Regions from separate parts of the Rhizobium sp. ZW T2_16 genome, predicted to be linked through region 3. Evidence: predicted binding sites of a transcription regulator. Region 3 holds the regulator's gene; each other region holds the start of a gene.

Region 1 (7,738 bases), on a different contig from region 3:
CGGTTGCGCGATATTCAGCTTGCTTTAGACGTGAAGCACGCAGATCATGGTTGTTCTCGCTGCTTCGGTTTTTCGGCTTCTGTGCGAAGTTGAATGCGATTCACGTTTCCGTCGATGGCCGGGGCTGGTTCGGCGGATAATGGCAACGTCAAACATTTATGCGAGTGCTTTGTAATATCCCTGTCATGTTGGCGACGACTGGGCTGCTGCAAGGCTTGAAAATGACATAGGAAAACTCCACCTTGAGCGGGAGTGAAGTGCTTGGGTAATTGCTCAAGCCATCCCGGAAACGGGACGATGGAAAGGAAACAAGATGACAAGTTCAACGTCTGCAGCATCCGGCTCAGCGACCTATCCGGTCCTGCCATTGCGCGACATTGTGGTCTTCCCGCATATGATCGTTCCCCTGTTCGTCGGACGTGAGAAATCCATCCGCGCGCTTGAGGAGGTTATGGGCTCCGACAAGCAGATCATGCTCGTCACCCAGATCAATGCCAGCGACGACGATCCGGAGCCGGACGCGATCTACAAAATCGGCACGGTCGCCAATGTGCTGCAGCTCCTCAAGCTGCCCGACGGCACCGTCAAGGTTCTCGTCGAAGGTCGAGCACGTGCCGAGATCAGCAATTATACGGACCGCGAGGAGTTTTACGAGGCCAAGGCCGACATTCTCGATGAGCCTGAAGAGGACGCCGTCGAGGTTGAAGCCCTGTCGCGCTCGGTCGTTTCCGAGTTTGAGAACTACGTAAAGCTGAACAAGAAGATCTCGCCGGAAGTCGTCGGCGCCGCCAGCCAGATCGAGGACTACTCGAAGCTCGCTGACACGGTTGCCTCGCACCTGTCGATCAAGATCACCGAAAAGCAGGAAATGCTGGAAACGGTGTCGATCAAGCTGCGTCTTGAAAAGGCGCTCGGCTTCATGGAAGGCGAAATCTCGGTCCTGCAGGTCGAAAAGCGCATCCGCTCGCGTGTAAAACGCCAGATGGAGAAGACCCAGCGCGAATATTACCTGAACGAACAGATGAAGGCGATCCAGAAGGAACTCGGTGACGGCGAAGAAGGCCGTGACGAGATGGCCGAACTGGAAGAACGCATCGGCAAGACCAAGCTCTCCAAGGAAGCCCGCGAAAAGGCGGATGCCGAACTGAAGAAGCTGCGCCAGATGAGCCCGATGTCGGCGGAAGCCACTGTCGTGCGCAACTATCTCGACTGGCTGTTGGGTATTCCGTGGGCCAAGAAGTCGAAGATCAAGGCCGACCTCAACAACGCCGAAAAAATCCTCGAGCAGGATCACTTCGGTCTGGACAAGGTCAAGGAGCGTATCGTCGAATATCTGGCGGTTCAGGCGCGTGCCACCAAGATCAAGGGCCCGATCCTCTGCCTCGTTGGCCCTCCGGGTGTCGGTAAAACGTCGCTCGCCCAGTCGATCGCCAAGGCGACCGGCCGCGAATACGTACGCATGGCGCTCGGTGGCGTTCGTGACGAAGCCGAAATCCGTGGTCACCGCCGCACTTATATCGGCTCGATGCCTGGCAAGATCATCCAGTCGATGAAGAAGGCCAAGAAGTCCAACCCGCTCTTCCTGCTCGATGAAATCGACAAGATGGGGTCGGATTTCCGCGGCGATCCGTCGGCGGCACTGCTCGAAGTGCTCGATCCGGCCCAGAACTCGACCTTCATGGATCACTACCTTGAAGTTGAATACGACCTGTCCGACGTGATGTTCATCACCACGGCGAACACGCTCAACATTCCGGGTCCGCTGATGGACCGCATGGAGATCATCCGTATCGCCGGTTACACCGAAGATGAAAAGCGCGAGATCGCCAAGCGTCACCTTCTGCCGAAGGCGATCAAGGAACATGCTCTGCAGCCGAATGAATTCTCGGTGTCCGACGATGCCCTGATGGCGATCAGCCAGCAGTACACCCGCGAAGCCGGTGTTCGCTCCTTCGAGCGCGAGCTGATGAAGCTCGCCCGCAAGGCCGTGACCGAGATCATCAAGGGCAAGACGAAGTCGGTCGCCATCACCGCTGCCAACATTTCGGATTACCTCGGTGTTCCGCGCTATCGCCATGGCGAGGCGGAAGGTGAGGATCAGGTCGGTGTCGTCACCGGTCTCGCCTGGACGGAAGTCGGCGGCGAGCTCTTGACCATCGAAGGCGTGATGATGCCGGGCAAGGGTCGCATGACCGTCACCGGCAACCTGAAGGACGTCATGAAGGAATCGATCTCGGCGGCGGCATCCTATGTGCGCTCCCGTGCCGTCGATTTCGGCATCGAGCCGCCGCGTTTCGACAAGTCGGACATCCACGTCCACGTGCCGGAAGGCGCCACTCCGAAGGACGGCCCGTCTGCCGGCGTCGGTATGGCAACGGCGATCGTTTCGATCATGACCGGCATTCCGGTTCGCAAGGATGTCGCCATGACAGGCGAAATTACCCTGCGCGGTCGCGTCCTGCCGATCGGTGGCCTAAAGGAAAAGCTGCTTGCAGCCCTTCGCGGTAACATCAAGACGGTTCTGATCCCGGAAGAAAACGCCAAGGACCTGGCCGACATTCCGGACAACGTGAAGAACAACATGGAGATCATCCCCGTGTCCCGCATGGGTGAGGTGATCAAGCATGCTCTGGTTCGTCGTCCTGAACCGATCGAGTGGGATGGTACGGTTGAGACACCCGTTATCGCAACGGTCGAGGGGTCCGAGGACGGTGTGACAGGCATCGCCCATTGAGCGATCCCTCGGGTCAACCGAGTTTGAATTGTGGAGAAAGCCGGCGAAAGCCGGCTTTTTTTGTGAAAAATGCATGAAACCCCTTGTTTTTCAGGCGATCTCAGAGCTTTTGGGTTGCCAAGCACCGACGCAAAACTATTGTCGGCGCCGACTAATCGAGTCGTTCCAAAACCGTAGAAAGGGATGGAAACATGAACAAGAACGAGCTGGTTTCCGCAGTTGCCGAAAAGGCTGGTCTCTCCAAGGCTGACGCCGCATCCGCCGTGGACGCAGTATTCGAAACCGTACAGGGCGAACTGAAGAACGGCGGCGACATTCGCCTCGCTGGCTTCGGCAGCTTCTCCGTATCCCGCCGTGAAGCCTCCAAGGGCCGCAACCCGTCGACCGGCGCAGAAGTCGATATTCCGGCTCGCAACGTTCCGAAGTTCTCGGCCGGCAAGGGCCTGAAGGACGCCGTAAACGGCAAGTAAGACTTCACCGGGCAGTATCCCTGCCATGGTCTTAAAACCCCGGATAACTTCCGGGGTTTTTTGTTGCATAACACATCATCTCCACTCCCGGTGGATGCTGCGAACTTGCAACAATTAACGGTTATTGGGCAGTGGTGCCGCCCGGCAACAGTGCTTCCGCTTTGTTGTCATTTGTCAGAGAAACGCCGGCCGGCAGATTTCGAACTACTTGTAAGATCGAGTGCATCACGGCCAATTCGTCAGTGGGGGCACAAGCGATTCTTAATTTAGAAATATGATTAGTTCTTATTTTTATGAGGCATTTCATATCTCGGCGTCGCTGACGGCATCCGTCTTAAACGATCAGCGAGTCATCCAGAAATGTTTCTTAAATCAAAGACCCTTTGTCTTCTTGCGAGTTCTGCTCTCTCGGCTATGGTCAGTGTTGCTTCCGTTGCACATGCTGCCTCCGGACCCGAAGTTATCGGTTTGAGCAGTAATGGTTCGGTCGTACTCAAAACTGATTACGACCAGAATGCCGGGACCTACACCTATTCACTTATATCGACAGCAACCGGCGACATTCAGTCAATCACGCCACCGTCCGGCGTCACCTATCTCAATTTGAGTGGTTTGAGCGCCGACGGTAAGACCGTGACGGGCTACTATTCTGATGCCGTGACCGGTCGCAAGACATCCTTCGTATGGACCGCAGCGAATGGTTTCGTCGACTTGGGTGTAGTTGACACTGACACCACCGGTAGCTTTGCTCAGTCTGTAAGTGGCGACGGAACCGCCGTTGCGGGATACGTAAGCGTCATGAGCTTCATGGCCGAAGCTTTTTACTGGACATCTTCTGAGGGAATGATCGGTCTAGGCACGCTTGGTGGGCGGGATTCGTACGCATACGCTGTGAGCACCGACGGGAAAACTGTTGTCGGCGAGGCCGACACACTAGACGGAAATTATCACGCATTTCGATGGACTGTAGACAGCGGCACGATGGAGAACATCGATACGCTTTATGACAACTCCAGCGCTGACTTTGTCAGCGACGACGGATCGGTGGTCGCCGGATCTGGATATACATCCTCGTCGTCGCCATACCACGTATTCCGATGGACTAAAGAGACCGAGATGGTCGACATCGGAAGCTTGGGCGGTTCTTACACGTTCCTGAACGCAATGAGCGGCGATGGCAATGTTCTGGTCGGCAGTTCCTACCTGACCGGCGACACGTCGTCTCACGCCTACCGGTATGTCGGGTCAACAGACGTGATGACCGATCTCGGAACTCTCGGTGGCACTTCATCCACGGCGAGTGCGGTTAATGCCGACGGCGGCGTCGTGGTCGGATCGGCAACAGACGCCCAGTCCACAAGCCACGGCTTCCGTTGGACGCAGGCGAACGGCATGGTGACTGTCGAGGACTGGCTGGCAGCCGAAGGTGCCACCATCGGCGATGCTATGACGCAAACCGCCGATCTCGTATCGGCTGACGGCAATGTTATCATCGGCGAGACCACTACCGGCTCCACCTATATCGCGCGTGTCATCGAAAGCCAGGGCGAGGAAGGCGGCAACGAATGCAACGCTGACGTCTGCGAAGGCGGAAGCGGTATCATCGATACCGCCGAGTTTTTCCCGACTGTCGCGATGGCCAACAACGTCATCGTTCAGAGCGGTGTCAACAATGCCGACACAATCATGTTCGGTGCGCAGGGAGCGCCAATGCGCAATCTGCTGACCGCCGGCCAGAGATCCGTCTGGGGCACGATCGATGGCGGTTATGACAACAGCGATCACGCCGATGGCGGCCTTGCTCTCGGTGAATTTGGTTTTGGTTACGGTATCGCCGATGGCGTCACAGCCCGCTTCGCAGTTGGTGGAACCTATACCGACCAGGATCTGGATGCCGGTGGCGACGTGCGCCAGCGCGGCTTCTACCTGTCACCGGAAGTCTCTGCCGATCTCGGCAATAACGTTTACGCGACGGTTGGCGGTTATTGGGGACGCAGCAGTGTCGACAGCAACCGCGGTTATCTGAACGGTGCCGTCACCGATTATTCCGAAGGCGACACCAATGCTGAAACCTGGGGCGCAAAGATCCGCTTCGACTGGCTGAATGCGGTGACGATCGACGATACGGCGATCACCCCCTATGTCGGCCTTTCCTATGCGCATACCAGGGTTGACGCCTATACGGAAACCGGCGGCTCCTTCCCGGTCGAGTTCGACGGCAGCAGCGATCATTCGACGATCGCCCGTCTCGGTGCGGATTTCGTTCGCCCGCTGAACGACACTGTCCGTCTGCTGGCCAAGGCCGAGCTTGACTACCAGTTCGAAAACCGCGCGACGGCTACGAGCGGCACGTTGACCGGGATCAGCGACTTCAGTCTCGAAGGTCAGGATCTGCAGCAGTTCTGGGCTCGTGGCGGTCTCGGCGCCGAATTTGATCTCGGCAAGGGGGTCGCTTCCTTCATGGTCAACGCCACGACCAAGGGGCAGGACCCGACCGTCTGGCTGCGCAGCAACTATACGGTCAAGTTCTGAGCCGATTTTTTAAGGAATGCTCGCGATGGACGAGGCCCGGTTTATGCCGGGCCTTTTCAGTATGAGAGGTAAACTTTGTAGACGGGAATCTGTCACGGCGTTGTCACAGAGCTCGCTTAGGTGGGACGTCTCATCATGAAAAGGGCCTGCCATGAAATTGCTTCTGACTGCCGCCGCGTTTCTCGTTACCGCGGGCGTAGCTTCTGCCGAATACGTTTCCTATCTCGACTATCCGCAGAAAACCGATGACGGCAAGGAATTCGCCGTCGCCATCGAGATCCCGCAGGGCAGCTTCACCAAATACGAGATCGACGCCAAGACCGGCCATGTCGTGGTTGACCGCTACCAGTCCATGCCGGTCGTTTATCCGGGCAACTACGGCTCGATCACCTCTTCGCTCGGTGGCGACAACGATCCGCTCGACGCCATCGTCTACACCCGCGAGCCAGTCGTTCCGGGCGCCATCATCAAGGTTCGCCCGATCGGTGTTCTGAAGATGATCGATGGCGGCGAGGTCGATGACAAGATTGTTGCCGTACCGACCAGCAAGATCGACCCGACCTACGATAACATCAAGGAAATCACCGATCTGCCGCAGATCGAGCAGGAACGCCTCCAGGCTTTCTTCCGCGTCTACAAGCAGCTCCCGGCGGGCCGCAAGTCTGTCGAACTGAATGGCTTTGACAACGCTGCCCATGCTGAAGGTGAAGTTTCGGAAGCCATCAAGGCTTACAACGCCAAGAAAAAGTGATCTGCCTCATTGCCGGTTACACGATATCGAAGGCCGGCCTTGCCCGGCCTTTTTTCATGCGTTGAGTGCGGTTGGCTCAATCAGTCGATAACGCAACTCATGATGATGAAGCTGTCATTATCGTGTCACGCATCTGGCCCAAAAGCCCACCTGTGGTTTCACGGAGGGCTTTTCATGACATTCTCGACACGCGCCGCCTTGACGGCAATCCTTTTTGCCTCGGTTGCTGCTCCCGCTAGTGCGGAGCAGGTCTTTAACCGTATCGCCTCTTTCCCGGTTGCCCAGAACCTGCCCAAGGGCGAGGACAAGGCGACATCGTCGGAAATCATCACCGCGACTGCGGATGGCAACACGCTGATCTATTCCGACGCGCCGGGAGGCACGATCGGCTTCATCGACATCACTGACGCCAAGGCCCCGAAGGCAGGTGGATCCATCGCCATCGATGGCGAACCGAACTCGGTTGCTGCAGCCGGTCCGAAGGCACTCATCACCATCGACAAGACCGAAGACTTGACGAAGCCTGCCGGCCAACTGGGCATCATCGATATCGCTTCGAAAAAACTTGAAACGACCTGTGATCTCGGCGGTCAGCCGGATTCTGTCGTCGTGGCGCCTGATGGCACATTTGCCGCCATCGCCATCGAAAACCAGCGTGACGAAGACCTGAACGACGGTGCACTGCCGCAACTTCCGGCAGGCGAACTTCTGATCGTCTCGCTGAAAAACGGCGTTCCTGCCTGCGACAGCATCAAGCGCGTTGGCGTGACCGGACTTGCAACAGTCGCCCCGGAAGATCCGGAGCCGGAATTCGTCAACATCAACGCCAATGGCGAGATCGCCCTGACGTTGCAGGAAAACAACCACGTCATCATCATCGACAGCAAGACAGCCAAGGTCACCAGCCACTTCTCCGCCGGTACGGTTGATCTCGAAGGCGTCGATGCCAAGACCGATGGTTCGCTGAATTTTTCGGGCAAGCTGACCGCTGTTCCGCGCGAGCCTGACGCCGTCAAGTGGCTCGGCACTGATCGCCTCGTCATCGCCAATGAAGGCGATTACAAGGGCGGTTCGCGCGGCTTCACCATCTTCGACCGTACCGGGAAGGTTCTCTACGATGCGGGCATGACGCTCGAGCACGAGATTGCCCGCCACGGTCATTTCCCGGAAAAGCGCGCCAAGAACAAGGGCATCGAGCCGGAAGGCATGGAAGCCGCGATCTTCAATGGCCAGCAGTATTTCTTCGTGCTC
Region 2 (7,738 bases), 290 kb from region 3:
ACGATGCGGGCAGCATAGTCCTGCAGCTCGGGATAGACCCGATCCGGCACCAGCGCGAAGAACCGTCCGAGCTGGCCGACAATCACGTTGGGTATATCGAATGCCTCAGTCGTCGCGGCAAACTCTTCGAAAGCTTCGATCAGTTCCGCTTCCGTCTTGCCGTCTGCGAGTTCGAACGGAGCCTTCAGTGTTGCGTGAAAGGCGTAGCGGCGAGGATCGGCGGTAAGCGCATGAACCTCCTCCACGGAAAGGCCGTTGACCTCGGGCGTGGGAAAGGCCTCGCCGGTATAGGCATCACGGCCGAGCCAACGGGATGCGGTCGTCGTCAGCGGATGGTCCGCAGCGGGGGAAAAGTAGAGGGCGTAACGCAAGGCATCATTCCGGAATCAGGAAGGGGCAGAGACGGAAGTCTAGACATCCGTCGTATCCGAAGACAGGCCCAGCGCCTAAAAGATTTCCATGACAGAATGATGATGCGGGCGCGCTTTAATGCGTCGGGCCGCCGATCAGTCGCGAGCGGATCGCATTAGACACGTTGTCGAACAGGAAGACCACGAAGAGGATGAGGAGAACCATATAGGCGACCTTGTCCCAGTCGGCATTGGTGCCCATCGCTTCGAGGAGCTTGAGGCCAATACCGCCTGCGCCGACGGCACCGATGACGGTGGCCGAGCGGGTATTCGATTCCCAGAAGTACAGCGACTGGGAGATAAACACCGGCAGGACCTGCGGCACTACGCCGAAGCGGTTGACGATGATTGGCGAGGCCCCGACCGATTTCACGCCCTCGCGCTGCTTGTCGTCCACGTTCTCGACCGCTTCCGCATAAACCTTTCCAAGCGCGCCGGCATCGGTAAAGAAGATCGCCGCAATGCCGGGGATCGGCCCGGGGCCGAAGGAGCGGGTGAAGAACAGCGCCCAGATCAGCATGTCGACCGAGCGCAGGAAGTCGAACAGACGCTTCATGCCCCAGTTGGCGACGCGGCTTCGCGTGATGTTGCGCGCAGCGATGAACGCGAGCGGGAAGGCAAAGAGCGTGCCGAGCAGCGTGCCAACGAAGGCCATCACCAATGTCTGCATCAGCTTCGAAAGGATGTCGGCATGCTGCCAGACATTGTTGCCGAGAAAGTCGGCGACCATGTGCGAAACGTTGGAGCGCGCCGGATCGAGGCGCTCGCCGACCGTTGCAAGGCTGACCAGTTCGCCCCAGCTCTTGCCCCAGAAATCCGACTTGGTGTCGAACAGGAAGTTCGCCCAACCGAGGAAGCGGCGCTGGATATAGACCTGGGAGGTCCGGATTTCAGCCTGTCCCTCGAAGCCGTAGTCAACGATGACCTTGGCTCCGTCCTGGATGATCGCAGCCGGCGCGCCTGCCGGTGCTGTTGCTGCATCCTCGGTGATCGTGACGGGGTAAGCAGTACCGTTGACGTAGACATCGACGCGGCTTGACGAAACTTCCAGCCTGTCGTTGTCGCTGCCGTAGGTGACCGTATAGCCGCCACCCTGGGTCGGCTGCAGCCAGAATATGTCGGCGCCCGCGGCATATTGTCCGCGGCTTGACCACTGCGCCCGCACGGTGCCGTCATCCTGGAAGCGCAGGCGCGGCTGTGCGCGCCACGAATACCAGTCCTGGATATAGGAAGACGCACGATCCCACTGACCATTCTGGAAGGCGGGACCGACATTGAAGGCGAAGAAGCAGATCACGAGATAGGCAAAGACGATGCCTGAACCGATGACCAGCCCGTAGCGCTTCATGACCGAGCGGTGAAAGACCTCCGGATGGGCCGAGCGCAGCCGCTCGCGATCGGAAGCGTTGATGCTGGGGACCGAAGATGTCATCAGGCTGCTCCCCTGCCGAATTCGAAGGATTGTTGGCCGATCAGCCGGCGGCGAAGCCAGCTCGAGAACTGATCGATCGCGATCACGCTGACAAGCAGCAGGATGATGATCGCATAGGTCTTGGCGGCATGGTCGCGGCCGATCGCCAGACGAAACACTTCGCCGATGCCGCCGCCCCCGACAGCCCCGATGATTGTCGAGGCGCGCACGTTGATCTCGGCGCGCAGCAGCGTGTAGGAAACGAAATTCGGCAGCACCTGGGGAACGATGGCGAAGCGCACGCGCTCGACCCATGAAGCACCGGCGGCACGCAGGCCTTCATCCGGCCTCATGTCGGAATTTTCGACAACTTCGAAGAACAGCTTTCCAAGAGCACCGATCGTATGGACGGTGATCGCAATGATCGCGGCGATCGGACCGATCGACAGGATCGCAGTGAGAAGCCCCGCGATGACGATTTCCGGGAAGGCGCGCATCACTTCCATGATCCGGCGCACGACGAAACGAGTAGCGCCGGCGCCGACCAGATTGGTCGAGGCGAAGAAGCAGAGCAGGAAGGCAATTGCCGCACCGATGATTGTCGAGACAAGCGCGATGTTGATCGTGATGATCAGCTGATAGAGGAAGTTCGGGATGTAGAGCGTGTCGGTAATGTAGACCCGGTCGGCCGTATAGTCGTATTTCAGCGATCCGTCGGCATAGGGTGACGGCAGGTCGAACATCGCCCGGAAAATTTCCATCGGGCTGTCCGGCACGAAGCTGCGGATGAAATCGAAGAAATAGGGCAAGCGTTCGAAGAACTTGCCGGCATTCGCGTTATTGGCGAATTGCAGCGAGTAGAAGAGGGCGATGAGAAAAACGCCGATCGAGATCGCGGTGTAGATCCGGCGTGTCCGAAGCTGCTGCCGGTAATGCTGCATCACCATGGATGCGGCAGGGCCGAGCCCGCCAGAGGTATTTTCGCTGATGGTCGCCATGATCCGCGCTCTCGTTTGACGAACGGCGGCACTCATGGAGTACCGCCGTCAGAGGATGGGAAAAAGGATCAGCCGCCGATGACGGACTTACGAGCGTCGACGATCGTCTGGTAGAAGGACGGATCGACCTTGATGTATTCCTTGTTGTCGCCCTGGGTGTAGGACTTGAAGCAATCGTGGTCCTTCTTCGGAAGTTCCATGAAATAGGCTTCGACCTTGGCGCGCATGGCTTCCGGCAGTTTGTTGTTGACCATCAGCGGGCCGTTCGGGATCAGCGGCGACTTCCAGACTTCGACGATATCGTCCATGTCCAGGTTACCCTTGTTGACCATCTGGTGCAGGTTGCCGCCGGTGTAACCGTCTTCCCACTTGCCAACGCCCGAACCGAAGGTCGTGCCGGCATCGAACTTCTTGTCGAGAACGGCAAGAACGAGGTTCTCGTGACCGCCGCCGAAGCCGGTTTCAGAGAAGTATTCCTTCACCGGTGCGCCGATTTCCTTCGGCAGGGCGACGTTCGGGACGAGATAGCCGGAGGTCGAGTCCGGGTCGGCGAAGCCGAGCTTCTTTCCCTTCAGGTCGGCGAGCGTCTTGATGCCTGAATCCTTGCGGGCGACCATGATCGAGTAGTAACCGCTGGAACCGTCCGACTGGGTGTAGGTCAGGATCGGGTCGACAGCCTTCGGGTCCTTGATTGCGATGGCGGCATAGGAGGAGGCGCCCATCGAAGCGATGTCGATCGTGCCGCCGAGCAGGCCCTGGATGACGCCGTTATAGTCCGGCGACGGGAAGATCTGGACTTCCGGAACGCCGGTCGCAGCCTTGAGGCCATCGGCAACACACTGGGTGTTGCGGATCTGGTCGGCTTCGTTTTCCGAGCCGTCGAGACCGATGCGCAGAACCTTGACGTCCTGTGCCATTGCGGAGCCGGCGAGCACGCTGAGTGCAACGGCAGCGAGAAGAGTTTTCTTCAGCATGGTGATCTCCTGTTTCCGGATCATCCGGAGTTGGGTCATGAATGAATGGTTTGCCCTTTACGCGGGCTGTCGATCTGGGTGCGGGTATCAGGCGCTGGCGCTCGCCAGCGAACCGATCCCGCCCGATTGCTGTTCCCGGCTAGCCTGTGCTGCGGGAATGTTGATGCTGGTCGAGGTCATCGTTTCGTCGATGCCGGCGCCATCCTTGTCGGAGCCGTAGATTTCCTGCACGGCAGCCGCCGTGAGTTCAGCTGGAGTGCCGTCGAAGACAACGCTGCCATGAGCCATGCCGATGATCCGCTCGCAATAGCTGCGGGCGGTATCGAGCGTGTGCAGGTTGGTAATGACGGTAATGCCTTCACGCTCGTTGATATCGCGCAGCGCATCCATCACGATCTTGGCGTTGAGCGGATCGAGCGAAGCAATCGGCTCGTCGGCAAGCAGCATCTTCGGCGCCTGCATCAGCGCACGGGCAATCGCCACACGCTGTTGCTGGCCGCCCGAAAGCGTTCCGGCGCGCTGCATCGCGGTCTGTTCGATACCGAGACGTTCGAGCGCCGCAATGGCTGCCAGTCGCTCGTCGTCGGAAAAGATGTTGAGCAGGCTCATGATCGTAGAACGGTGGTTCAGGCGACCGAGCATGACATTGGTCAGCACGTCGAGGCGTGGCACGAGATTGAACTGCTGGAAGATCATCGCGCAGTCACGCTGCCAGTTGCGCAATCCGGCGCCCTTCAGTGAGGACACTTCGACGCTGCCGAAATGGATAGAGCCGGAACTCGGCTCCTGCAGGCGGTTGATCATCCGCAGAAGGGTGGACTTGCCGGCACCGGACCGGCCGATAATGCCGACCATCTGGCCCTGGGGAATCTCTACATTGACGGCATTGACCGCGATACGATCGCCGAAACGTCGAGTGATATTCCTCAGTTCAAACTTCATGTTCTAATGCCTGTCCAATCCCCTGGTGGGGATCGGATTAGACTTGGTTGATGAAGTCTGAATGTCGATTCGATGTCAGTTTGATTACAAGTGTGACGCTTCTGTAACGCTTTCGTTACAACGCATGGCGCGCAAGAAAATCCTCTGCTGAAAGTGTCCTGAAATCTTCGAGTGCGCTGCGTAACTTCTTATGATCCCAATCCCACCAAGCGAGCCGGTCCATTTCTTCTCCGATTTTCTTGGTAAAGCGCTCGCGGATCAGTTTGGCCGGCACACCGCCGACGATGGTGTAAGGCGCGACATCCTTGGAGACGACAGCGCCGGCGCCGATCACCGCGCCATTTCCGACATTCACACCCGGCAGCAGAGTGGCGCCGTGGCCGATCCAGACGTCATGACCGATCGCGATCCGGTGTTCCCGACGCCAGTCGAAGAACTCCTTTTCCATATCCGCGTCATCCCAATAATAGGCGGCGCGATAGGTGAAGTGATGAAGCGTTGCGCGCTGCATGGGATGGTTGGTGGCGTTGATACGCACTGCGGCGGCAATGTTGACGAACTTGCCGATCGTGGCGCACCAGATCGAGCCATCGCGCTCGATATAGGAATAGTCACCAAACTCCACTTCATCCAGGCGGCAGCGCTCGGCCACTTCCGTGTAGCGTCCGAGCGTCGCGTTCGTCACGCTTGCCGTTTCGTGGATATTCGGCGCCTCGGTCAGTTTCCTGCTCATGCCGCAATGGCCTTCCGTGGAGAAAAGGCACTGACGTCGAGAATACGGTCTGCGACTGCCTCGCGCACTTCCTCGTCATGGAAGATACCAAGCATGGCGACGCCCTCTTTCTTCTTCGCGGCGATCATCTCGACCACAACGCGGCGATTGATGGCATCGAGCGAGGCGGTCGGTTCATCCAGAAGCAGGACGCGATGGCTGGTGATGAAACCGCGAGCGATATTGACGCGCTGCTGCTCGCCGCCGGAGAAGGTAGATGGCGGCAGCGACCACAATTCGCGCGGCAGGTTGAGCCTCGAAAGAAGCTCGGCCGCATTCTCTTTCGCAATAGCTGCCTCGACGCCGCGCACGACAAGAGGCTCGGCGACGACATCGATTGCAGCGACGCGCGGCACGGTGCGCAGGAACTGGCTGACATAACCCATCGTATGACGACGCACCTCGATGATCGTGCGCGGGTCGGCGCTGGCGATATCGACGATCCGGTCCTTGTGGTCGACGAGAATCTGGCCGGCATCGACGGCATAGTTGCCGTAGAGCATTTTCAGGATCGAGCTTTTACCGATGCCCGACGGGCCGCCGAGCACGACGCATTCGCCCGAGGCGACGGAAAAGTTCACGTCGTTGACGACCGGAAGCTTGATACCGTCGCGCAGATGCATGGTGAAGCTCTTGAAGACTTCCGAGACGACGAGGGGAGTGGCCATCTGGATCTCCTATACTTGTAGGATCGAGGAAACGAGAAGCTGGGTGTAGGGCTCGCGCGGATCGTCGAGCACCCGGTCTGTCAGTCCGTGTTCGATGACATGTCCGTCCTTCATCACCATCATCCGGTGCGACAGCAGGCGTGCGACCGCAAGGTCATGTGTGACGACGATTGCCGCCAGGCCCAGATCGTTGACGAGGCCACGAACGAGATCGAGCAAGCGTGCCTGCACCGAAACATCGAGACCGCCGGTCGGCTCGTCCATGAAGACCAGACGCGGGCCGGTGACGAGATTGCGGGCGATCTGCAGGCGCTGGCGCATGCCGCCGGAGAAGGCGCGCGGCTGGTCGTCGATCCGGTCGGCGGAGATTTCTACCCGACCGAGCCAGTCCGTCGCCGTTTCGCGGATCTTGCCGTAATGACGGTCGCCGACCGCCATCAGCCGCTCGCCGACATTGGCGCCGGCAGAAACGGCCATGCGCAGCCCGTCCGCCGGGTTCTGGTGAACGAAACCCCAGTCGGTGCGCATCAGGAGACGGCGCTCTGCCTCGCTCATGTGATAGAGATCGCGAAAATTGCCGTCGCGCATCCGGTATTCGACACTGCCGGCAGTAGGCAGCAGGCGAGTGGAGATGCAATTCAGAAGCGTCGTCTTGCCCGAACCGGATTCGCCGACGATCGCCAGCACTTCGCCGGGCCAAAGCTCGAAATTAACATCCTTGCAGCCGATCCGGCTGCCATAGAATTTCGACACACCGCTGACTTTGAGAAGAGGGGTATCGGTCATTCCGCAGCCTCCTGGTTTGGAGCAAGCATCGCCCCGACATGCCCGTGCTCACGGCGATCCTCGCAATGGTCGGTGTCGGAGCAGACGAACATTCGCCCGCCCTTGTCGTCGAGCACGACTTCGTCGAGATAGACGCCATGCGCACCGCAAAGGGCGCAGTCCTGGTCGAATGTCTGGATCTCGAACGGATAGTCCTCGAAATCGAGGCTCACAACCTCCGTGTAGGGCGGCACCGCATAGATGCGTTTCTCGCGCCCGGCGCCGAAAAGCTGCAGCGCGTCCGACATGTGCATTTTCGGATTGTCGAACTTTGGCGTCGGCGAGGGGTCCATCACATAACGGCCATCGACCTTCACCGGATAGGCATAGGTTTTCGAGATGCGACCGTTGATGGCGATGTCTTCGTAAAGCTTCACATGCATGAGGCCGTATTCTTCCAGCGCATGCATTTTCCGCGTTTCGGTCTCCCGCGGTTCGAGGAACCGCAGCGGCTCGGGGATCGGCACCTGGTAGACGAGAACCTGATTTTCGCTGAGCTTCTGTTCGGGAATGCGGTGACGTGTCTGGATTATTGTCGCATCGCAGGTCCGCGTCGTCACGGCCACGTTCGCGACCTTCTGGAAGAAGGCGCGGATCGATACAGCATTGGTCGTGTCGTCGGCGCCCTGGTCGATCACCTTCAACACGTCTTCCGGCCCGATGATCGAGGCGGTTACCTGCACGCCGCCGGTGCCCCAGCCATAAGGCATCGGCATTTCGCGCGATGCGAAGGGTACT
Region 3 (7,738 bases):
CGTATTTGCCGCTGATAGCTCGAACGGTGACATGAAGATCGAGCCGAAGGATCTCTACAAGGCTCTCGCCGCTGAAGTTGTTGTTGACGGCAAGCTCGTCGCCAACCCTTACAAGAACTGGTCGGACATCAACGCTACCCTGCCGAAGGGCCCGATCGCTGCCTATATCCCGGGCTCCAAGCACGGCACCCGCGAAGTCTTCGAAGAGAAGATCATGGCTGAAGGCTGCAAGGAAGCCGGCGCCACCGACGTCATCAAGGCTGCCATCACCGATGCCAAGCAGGCTGCTGCCAAGTGCGTTGCAGTCCGTAAGGACGGCGTTGCTGTCGACATCGACGGCGACTACACCGAAACGCTGGCCCGTATCGCTGCCAACAAGACCGGCCTCGGCGTTTTCGGCCTGGCTTTCTACGAAAACAACAAGGACAAGCTGAAGGTTGCAACTGTTTCGGACGTCGTCGCTTCGACCGAGACGATCTCCTCCGGCAAGTACCCGGTTTCCCGTCCGCTGTACTTCTACGTCAAGAAGGCTCACCTGGGCGTTATCCCGGGCCTGAAGGAATACGTAGAGTTCTTCATCTCTGACGACATGGTTGGCCCGGAAGGCCCGCTCGCCGAATACGGCCTGGTTGCCGCTCCGGACGATCAGCGCGAACAGGTCCGCAAGGACTTCGAAGCCGGCAAGACCATGTAATGCTTGATCCGGCGCCGCTTCGGCGGCGCCGGTCTCTTATCCGGCATTCGGCCGGCGCCTTCGCAGGGCGACCTTTTAACTGGGTATTTGCGACCAATTCGGTTCCGGTGATGGGAATTGTGCGGTAGTGGCTGCCGCCGATGGCGGTAGGCCGGGGGATTCTGATGAGCACACCACTGATCTTGTTGATTTTGGCGATCATTGCGATCGTCTGTTATGTCGTTGGGACCCGACATGCGCTGGCGATCGCTGGCGGACTGTCCTCCAAACTCCATTCTCGTCCCGGCTATTATGGCTCGTTCGTCGCGATCTGCGCCGTCCTGCCGGCCGCGATCGTTCTGGCTGCCTGGCTGATTGCCAGCCCGCTCTACATCAATTCCACCATTCGCGGCGGTTTCCCCGAGGATGTGAAGGCCAGGTCAGAAGCTGAGCAGGGTCTCGCTTTCGGCATGGTCAACTCGCTTGCCCGCGGCATGGATATCCTGACGCTGGACGAGATCGACAGGGTCGGCAGCAACCCTGCCGAACTTCGAAGCGCGCTCGGCGCCAAGGGCGTTGCGCTTGCCGGTGATCCGGAACCGTACATGGTCGAATCCGCCGGCGACCTCAATGCGATGAACAAGATCAGCAACCGTGTCATGACGGCTGTTGTGCTGATCGTTGCGCTGATTGGCGCAGGTCTTTCCTATACCCGCATCTCGCATCGCTTCCGCGCCCGCAACAGGGTCGAACGTGTCATCCTTGGCGCGCTTGTCGTCGCTTCGTCGATCGCGATCATCACGACGATCGGTATCGTCATGTCGATGCTGACGGAAGCCGGCCACTTCTTCGGCCGCGTTCCTGCCTGGGAGTTCTTCTTCGGCACCGTCTGGGATCCGCGTTTCGCTGCAGCCGGTGCGAGCGCCTCTGAGGGCCAGTTCGGTCTGATCCCGCTGTTGCTCGGCACGCTTTATATCGGCTTCGTCGCAATGCTCGTGGCCGTACCGGTCGGCCTGTTCTCGGCAATCTACATGTCGGAATATGCCTCGCCGAAGCTTCGTTCGATCGCCAAGCCGCTGCTCGAAGTTCTCGCCGGTATCCCGACCATCGTCTATGGCTTCTTCGCGCTGACCACGGTCGGTCCGTTCCTGCGGGATCTTTCCTCCAGCATCAACGGCATCGCCACCGGTGATTTCGCCAACTTCATCCAGGCGCAGTCGGTTCTCACGGCCGGTTTCGTCATGGGCATCATGCTGATCCCTTACGTTTCCTCGCTGTCGGACGACATCATCACCGCAGTGCCCCGCGCCCTTCGTGACGGTTCGCTCGGTCTCGGCGCAACCAAATCGGAAACCATCAAGAAGGTCGTCATGCCGGCTGCTCTGCCGGGTGTTGTCGGCGCTCTCCTGATGACCGCCTCCCGTGCCATCGGTGAAACCATGATCGTGGTTCTCGCTGCCGGTGTGGCGGCCCGCATGCAGCTCAATCCATTCGAGCCGATGACGACGGTGACCGTCAAGATCGTCAGCCAGCTGACGGGCGACCTTGAATTCACCTCGCCGCAGACGCTCGTCGCCTTCGCACTGGGTATCACGCTCTTCGTGATCACGCTTTGCCTCAATATCTACGCGCTCTTCATCGTGCGCAAATACCGGGAGCAGTACGAATGACCGACGTGGTTTCTTCCCCCGCCGGCGTCCTGGCGAAGCCCGCCCGTCGCGATATCGGCATCAAGCGCCGCTACGCCGCAGAACGTCGCTTCCGCGCCTATGGCATCGCCGCCCTGTCCTTCGGGCTTCTTTTTCTCGCGCTGCTTCTGTGGTCGGTCGTTTCCAAGGGATATACCGCCTTCCAGCAGACGATGATCACCGTTCCGGTCGAATTCTCCGAACAGATCATCGACAAGGATAACGAGCGCGCCACCGATCCGCAGAAGCTGGTGACGGCCAATTACCCGCTCATCGCCCGTAATGCCGTCGCCAAGGTGCTCGGCGTTGCCGAAACCGATCGTTCGGGTCTGCGCGCCGTCAACCAGATGATCTCGGACGGCGTTCGTGGCCAGCTGCGTGACATGGTTGTCGCCAACCCACAGATCATCGGCACGACCCAGACGGTCTCGCTGCTTGCCGCCGGCGATATCGACAGCGCATTCAAGGGCCAGATCGATCTCTCCGTGTCGGAAAACAACCGTAAGGTTTCCGACCAGCAGGTCGGCTGGATGAACCAGCTTGCGGAATCCGGCGCCCTCGGAAAGCACTTCAACACCGGCATTTTCGTTAACGGCAATTCCAGCCGTCCGGAAGCTGCCGGCGTCGGCGTGGCCTTGATCGGCTCCTTCTACATGATGCTGATCGTGCTCGTCCTGGCGCTGCCGATCGGCGTTGCCGCCTCGATCTATCTCGAGGAATTCGCGCCGAAGAACAAGTTCACCGACCTGATCGAGGTGAACATCAACAACCTCGCGGCCGTCCCCTCCATCGTTTATGGTCTCTTGGGTCTGGCGGTCTTCATCAACTTCATGGGCCTGCCGCGCTCGGCTTCGCTGGTCGGCGGCCTGGTCCTGACGCTGATGACGCTTCCGACGATCATCATCGCCACCCGCGCTGCATTGAAGGCGGTTCCGCCATCGATCCGTGCGGCGGCTCTCGGCCTCGGCGCCTCGAAGATGCAGACCATCTTCCATCACGTCCTGCCGCTTGCCATGCCGGGCATCCTGACCGGTACGATCATCGGCCTGGCGCATGCTCTCGGCGAAACCGCACCGCTGCTCCTGATCGGCATGGTCGCCTTCGTCGCCAACTATCCGACGACGCCGATGGATCCGTCGACAGCACTGCCGGTGCAGATCTACATGTGGGCAAACGAGGCGGAACGCGCCTTCGTCGAAAGAACTTCGGGAGCGATCATCATCCTGCTCCTGTTCCTCGTGGTCATGAATGTTGGTGCAATTCTGTTGCGTCGGCGCTTCGAACGCCGTTGGTAGGAGATCGACACAATGAATATGTTGTCAGAAGCAGCAGTTGAGAAGGCGCTGGACAAGAAGATGAATGAAGTCGCGTACAAGATGATTGGCAAGGACGTATCAGTCTATTACGGCGAGAAGCGCGCGCTTTTCGACGTGAACCTGAATGTCCGCGAAAACACGGTGACGGCGCTGATCGGCCCCTCGGGTTGCGGCAAGTCGACCTTCCTGCGCACGCTCAACCGCATGAACGACACGATCGAGGGCTGCCGCGTCACCGGCAAGATCACCCTTGATGAAGATGATATCTACGACAAGGAAATCGATGTCGTGGAACTTCGCGCCCGCGTCGGCATGGTGTTCCAGAAGCCGAACCCGTTCCCGAAGTCGATTTATGAAAACATCGCCTACGGCCCGCGCATCCATGGTCTGGCCCGCAACAAGGCGGATATGGACCAGATCGTCGAAGCCAGCCTTCAGCGCGCCGGCCTCTGGGCGGAAGTCAAGGATCGTCTTCATGAAGGCGGGACCGGTCTCTCCGGTGGTCAGCAGCAGCGTCTCTGCATCGCCCGTGCGGTTGCAGTTTCGCCGGAAGTCATCCTGATGGACGAACCCTGCTCGGCGCTCGACCCGATCGCCACCGCAAAGGTCGAGGAACTGATCCACGAACTGCGCGCCAACTATACGATCGTTATCGTCACCCACTCGATGCAGCAGGCCGCCCGCGTATCCCAGCGTACCGCCATGTTCCACCTTGGCCAGCTGGTCGAAGAGAACGACACGGACAAGATGTTCACCAATCCGGATGACCAGCGCACCCAGGATTACATCATGGGCCGCTTCGGCTGATTGGCCGTTGCCTGTTGCCCGCTGCTACGGATTTTGAGGACAAAGAGATGGTATCAAGTCATATCCTGTCGGCCTACGACGAAGAACTGAAGTATCTGCGCCGCCGCATCTCGGAAATGGGTGGCCTTGCGGAACAGATGTGCGGCGATGCCGTGCGCGCCCTGGTCAATGGTGACTCTGCCCTGGCCCAGAAGGTTATCTCCGACGACGTGATCCTGGATCACGCCGAGCGCGAGATCCAGGACAAGGCGATCGTCACTATCGCCAAGCGTCAGCCGATGGCTGCCGACCTGCGCGAAATCATCGGGACGCTGCGCATCGCAGCCGATCTGGAACGCGTCGGCGATCTCGGCAAGAACACCGCCAAGCGCGTCATTGCGGTTCAGGGCCATGGCGTTCCCCGCAAGCTCGCCCGCGGTCTGGAACACCTCTCCGATCTCGCGGCTGTACAGCTCAAGGAAGTGCTGGATGTCTATGCCAGCCGTTCGGCCGAAAAGGCAGAAGCGATCCGCCTGCGCGACGAAGAAATCGACGCCATGTACACGTCGCTTTTCCGCGAACTCCTGACCTACATGATGGAAGATCCGCGCAACATCACCACCTGCACGCATCTTCTGTTCTGCGCCAAGAACATCGAGCGTATCGGTGACCACGCGACCAACATCGCGGAAACCATCTACTACATGACGACGGGTGCTGTGCCGGAAGGCGAGCGTCCCAAGGACGATACGGCGAACACCGTCGGCGCGATTGCTGACTGATTTTGCCTGTCTGATGGAGTGTATCTAGTATGCAGCCGAGAATTGCGGTCGTGGAAGACGAGGAGGCGCTCAGCGTCCTCCTCCGTTATAATCTCGAAGCCGAAGGCTACGAGGTCGAAACCATTCTGAGAGGTGATGAGGCCGAAATCAGGCTTCAGGAGCGTGCTCCGGATCTTCTGGTTCTCGACTGGATGCTGCCAGGCGTTTCCGGCATCGAATTGTGCCGGCGCCTGCGCATGCGGCCAGAGACCGAGCGCCTGCCGATCATCATGCTGACAGCGCGCGGCGAGGAAAGCGAACGTGTTCGCGGTCTGGCGACCGGTGCCGACGACTATGTCGTCAAGCCGTTCTCGACGCCGGAACTGATGGCGCGTGTCAAGGCGATGTTGCGCCGTGCCAAGCCCGAGGTTCTCTCCAGCGTCTTGAAATGCGGTGATATCGAACTGGATCGCGAGACCCATCGCGTTCATCGCAAGAGCCGTGAAGTACGCCTTGGCCCGACCGAATTCCGTCTCCTGGAATTCCTCATGGTCTCGCCTGGCCGCGTCTTCTCGCGCTCCCAGCTTCTGGATGGCGTCTGGGGCCACGATATCTATGTCGACGAACGCACCGTCGACGTGCATGTCGGCCGCCTGCGCAAGGCGCTGAACTTCTCCAACATGCAGGATGTCATCCGCACCGTTCGCGGTGCCGGCTATTCGATGGAATCCTGATACGCGGGATAGCATCTGGAATGCAGGTTTCTCAGCCCGAGTGCGGTCATCCGCCTCGGGCTGAAGCATTTCAGGCCTTGGCTTCTTCCTGCCACTCAGGCAGCGGAAAGATCCGGTCGTAGGCCAGATTGAAGAAGAACGCATAGACCAGGTAGAACAGGGCGAACGAGATATCCATCACGAGCGCCTGCATCAGGCTCACGCCCAGATACCAAGCGATGAACGGCATGAGCACGATCAGCAGTCCGAGTTCGAACAGCACGGCATGTGCAACGCGCAGCGCCATGGTTTTCTGCGTACCGCCGCGATACGTCTGCATCAGGTGGTCGAAGCCGAGATTGTAGAGATAGTTCCAGCCGGTCGCCAGCGTTGCCGAAACGATCCCGACGACACCGATATGTTCGACCGGTATGCCGAAGACGAAAGAGGCGAGCGGTGTGAAAATCGCAAGCCCGATGATTTCGAAGCTGATTGCGTGACGAATACGGTCGCGTGTCGTGCGCATTTTATACCCCATTGGGTTATCCGGGTCGTCCCGGCATCAATGCCCATTCTGGGGGAGGTCGTCCTCACGCCTTTTCAGATAGGTGTTTGTGGCGCAGGAGGCAAGGCGCAGGCGGGCAAGGCTGCCTTGCAGAACCCGCAGCACGGCAAACAAAAAAGCGGGCCGAAGCCCGCTTGATCGTTGTTTATGGTGCCGAACTTTACGCCCGTGCAGCGCTCGGACGGCGGCGCTCGTTGACCGGCTGGTAGGCGAGCTTCGCATGGTAGGTGCAGTAAGGCGAATTATCCGGGGACTCACAGCCACAGAAGTGGAAATCGTCCGTCAGCGGATCGCCGACGGGCCACTTGCAGGTGCGTTCGGTCAATTCGGTCAGCGCCAGCTTGCGGGAAATCGGCAGGACAACGTTGGAAGCGGGACGGTAGACCAGTTCCTGCGAAGCCTCGAACTCGACCTCTTCCTTGAGCGCGGTTGCGCCGACCGGACGGGCGACCGGGCGTGCTGCCGGACGGGTGGCGAATGTCTGCTGGGGACGGGAAGTAGTTGCTGCTGGGCGCTTTGCCGTACGGTTCGTCGCGATTGTGCCGCCCGCCTTTGCGCGGCCCGGCAGGTTGAGGCGATGGACCTTGCCGATCACGGCATTGCGGCTTACGCCTCCAAGTTGTGCGGCGATCTGGCTGGCGCTCAAGCCTTCCGACCACAACCTTTTCAGTTTTTCAACGCGCTCGTCCGTCCAGTTCATGCCCGTTCTCCGCCTTTGAACGTTGGTGGCATGCAGAATCCCTCACCAATGTCGCGCGATACATCTCGCAACAGGCACTATATCTATGCTTTTGGTGACTAGTTCCGCCGCATGCAGTCTAGTAATTGATCTTTAACCTAGAGGTCCGCAGACTCCGTGACAAGAGTCCCCGGAATCGCCACGAATCGATTTCCCGGTTTTCCCCAACTTGCTTTCCGGGAGAGTCATTTTTGTCACAGCTGTCGGCAGGGTTGCGTCCTTGCAGCAAAATGCCTTGAAGCCCCAGATTTCCGTGAGTTTTATTGACATCACATGGATGAGTGGCGATAGTGCCGCGGCCGCCCCGAGGGCGGCATTTTGATTTTTTGAATATCCGCAATCGGATGCATTAGGAGTGAGCCGCCATGGCTGAATCTGCGCTTTTCGACACCTTTGCCCGGGCCCCGCTGCGCTTTGAGCGTGGCGAAGGCGTTTGGCTTGTGACGGAAAGCGGCGAGCGATATCTCGACTTCGGTGCGGGTGTCGCTGTCACGTCC

The links. The regulator PhoB, encoded in region 3, activates phosphate uptake and scavenging genes when phosphate is short. The targets are predictions, from matches to a motif close to TGTCATNNANCTGTCAT.
Region 1: a site for PhoB is predicted at 5,827-5,843, ahead of ACI3K0_RS09320 (inorganic diphosphatase). Genes of this name have one in related genera too.
Region 2: a site for PhoB is predicted at 4,808-4,824, ahead of phnC (phosphonate ABC transporter ATP-binding protein). Genes of this name have one in related genera too.

What each region holds. Positions count from the first base shown of each region.
Region 1 is NZ_JBJDRG010000002.1:756,918-764,655, forward strand. It holds gene lon (endopeptidase La) at 314-2,734, shown strand; gene hupB (DNA-binding protein HupB) at 2,926-3,204, shown strand; gene ACI3K0_RS09315 (autotransporter domain-containing protein) at 3,673-5,736, shown strand; gene ACI3K0_RS09320 (inorganic diphosphatase) at 5,888-6,487, shown strand; gene ACI3K0_RS09325 (esterase-like activity of phytase family protein) at 6,662-7,738, shown strand, end outside.
Region 2 is NZ_JBJDRG010000003.1:462,021-469,758, reverse strand. It holds gene ACI3K0_RS12235 (DUF1045 domain-containing protein) at 1-371, opposite strand, end outside; gene phnE (phosphonate ABC transporter, permease protein PhnE) at 487-1,842, opposite strand; gene phnE (phosphonate ABC transporter, permease protein PhnE) at 1,842-2,768, opposite strand; gene phnD (phosphonate ABC transporter substrate-binding protein) at 2,888-3,793, opposite strand; gene phnC (phosphonate ABC transporter ATP-binding protein) at 3,881-4,735, opposite strand; gene ACI3K0_RS12210 (DapH/DapD/GlmU-related protein) at 4,851-5,468, opposite strand; gene phnL (phosphonate C-P lyase system protein PhnL) at 5,465-6,175, opposite strand; gene phnK (phosphonate C-P lyase system protein PhnK) at 6,185-6,961, opposite strand; gene ACI3K0_RS12195 (alpha-D-ribose 1-methylphosphonate 5-phosphate C-P-lyase PhnJ) at 6,958-7,738, opposite strand, start outside.
Region 3 is NZ_JBJDRG010000003.1:172,961-180,698, reverse strand. It holds gene ACI3K0_RS10790 (substrate-binding domain-containing protein) at 1-694, shown strand, start outside; gene pstC (phosphate ABC transporter permease subunit PstC) at 859-2,343, shown strand; gene pstA (phosphate ABC transporter permease PstA) at 2,340-3,656, shown strand; gene pstB (phosphate ABC transporter ATP-binding protein PstB) at 3,669-4,484, shown strand; gene phoU (phosphate signaling complex protein PhoU) at 4,532-5,245, shown strand; gene phoB (phosphate regulon transcriptional regulator PhoB) at 5,275-5,958, shown strand; gene ACI3K0_RS10760 (PACE efflux transporter) at 6,029-6,463, opposite strand; gene ACI3K0_RS10755 (GcrA family cell cycle regulator) at 6,663-7,202, opposite strand; gene ACI3K0_RS10750 (aspartate aminotransferase family protein) at 7,607-7,738, shown strand, end outside.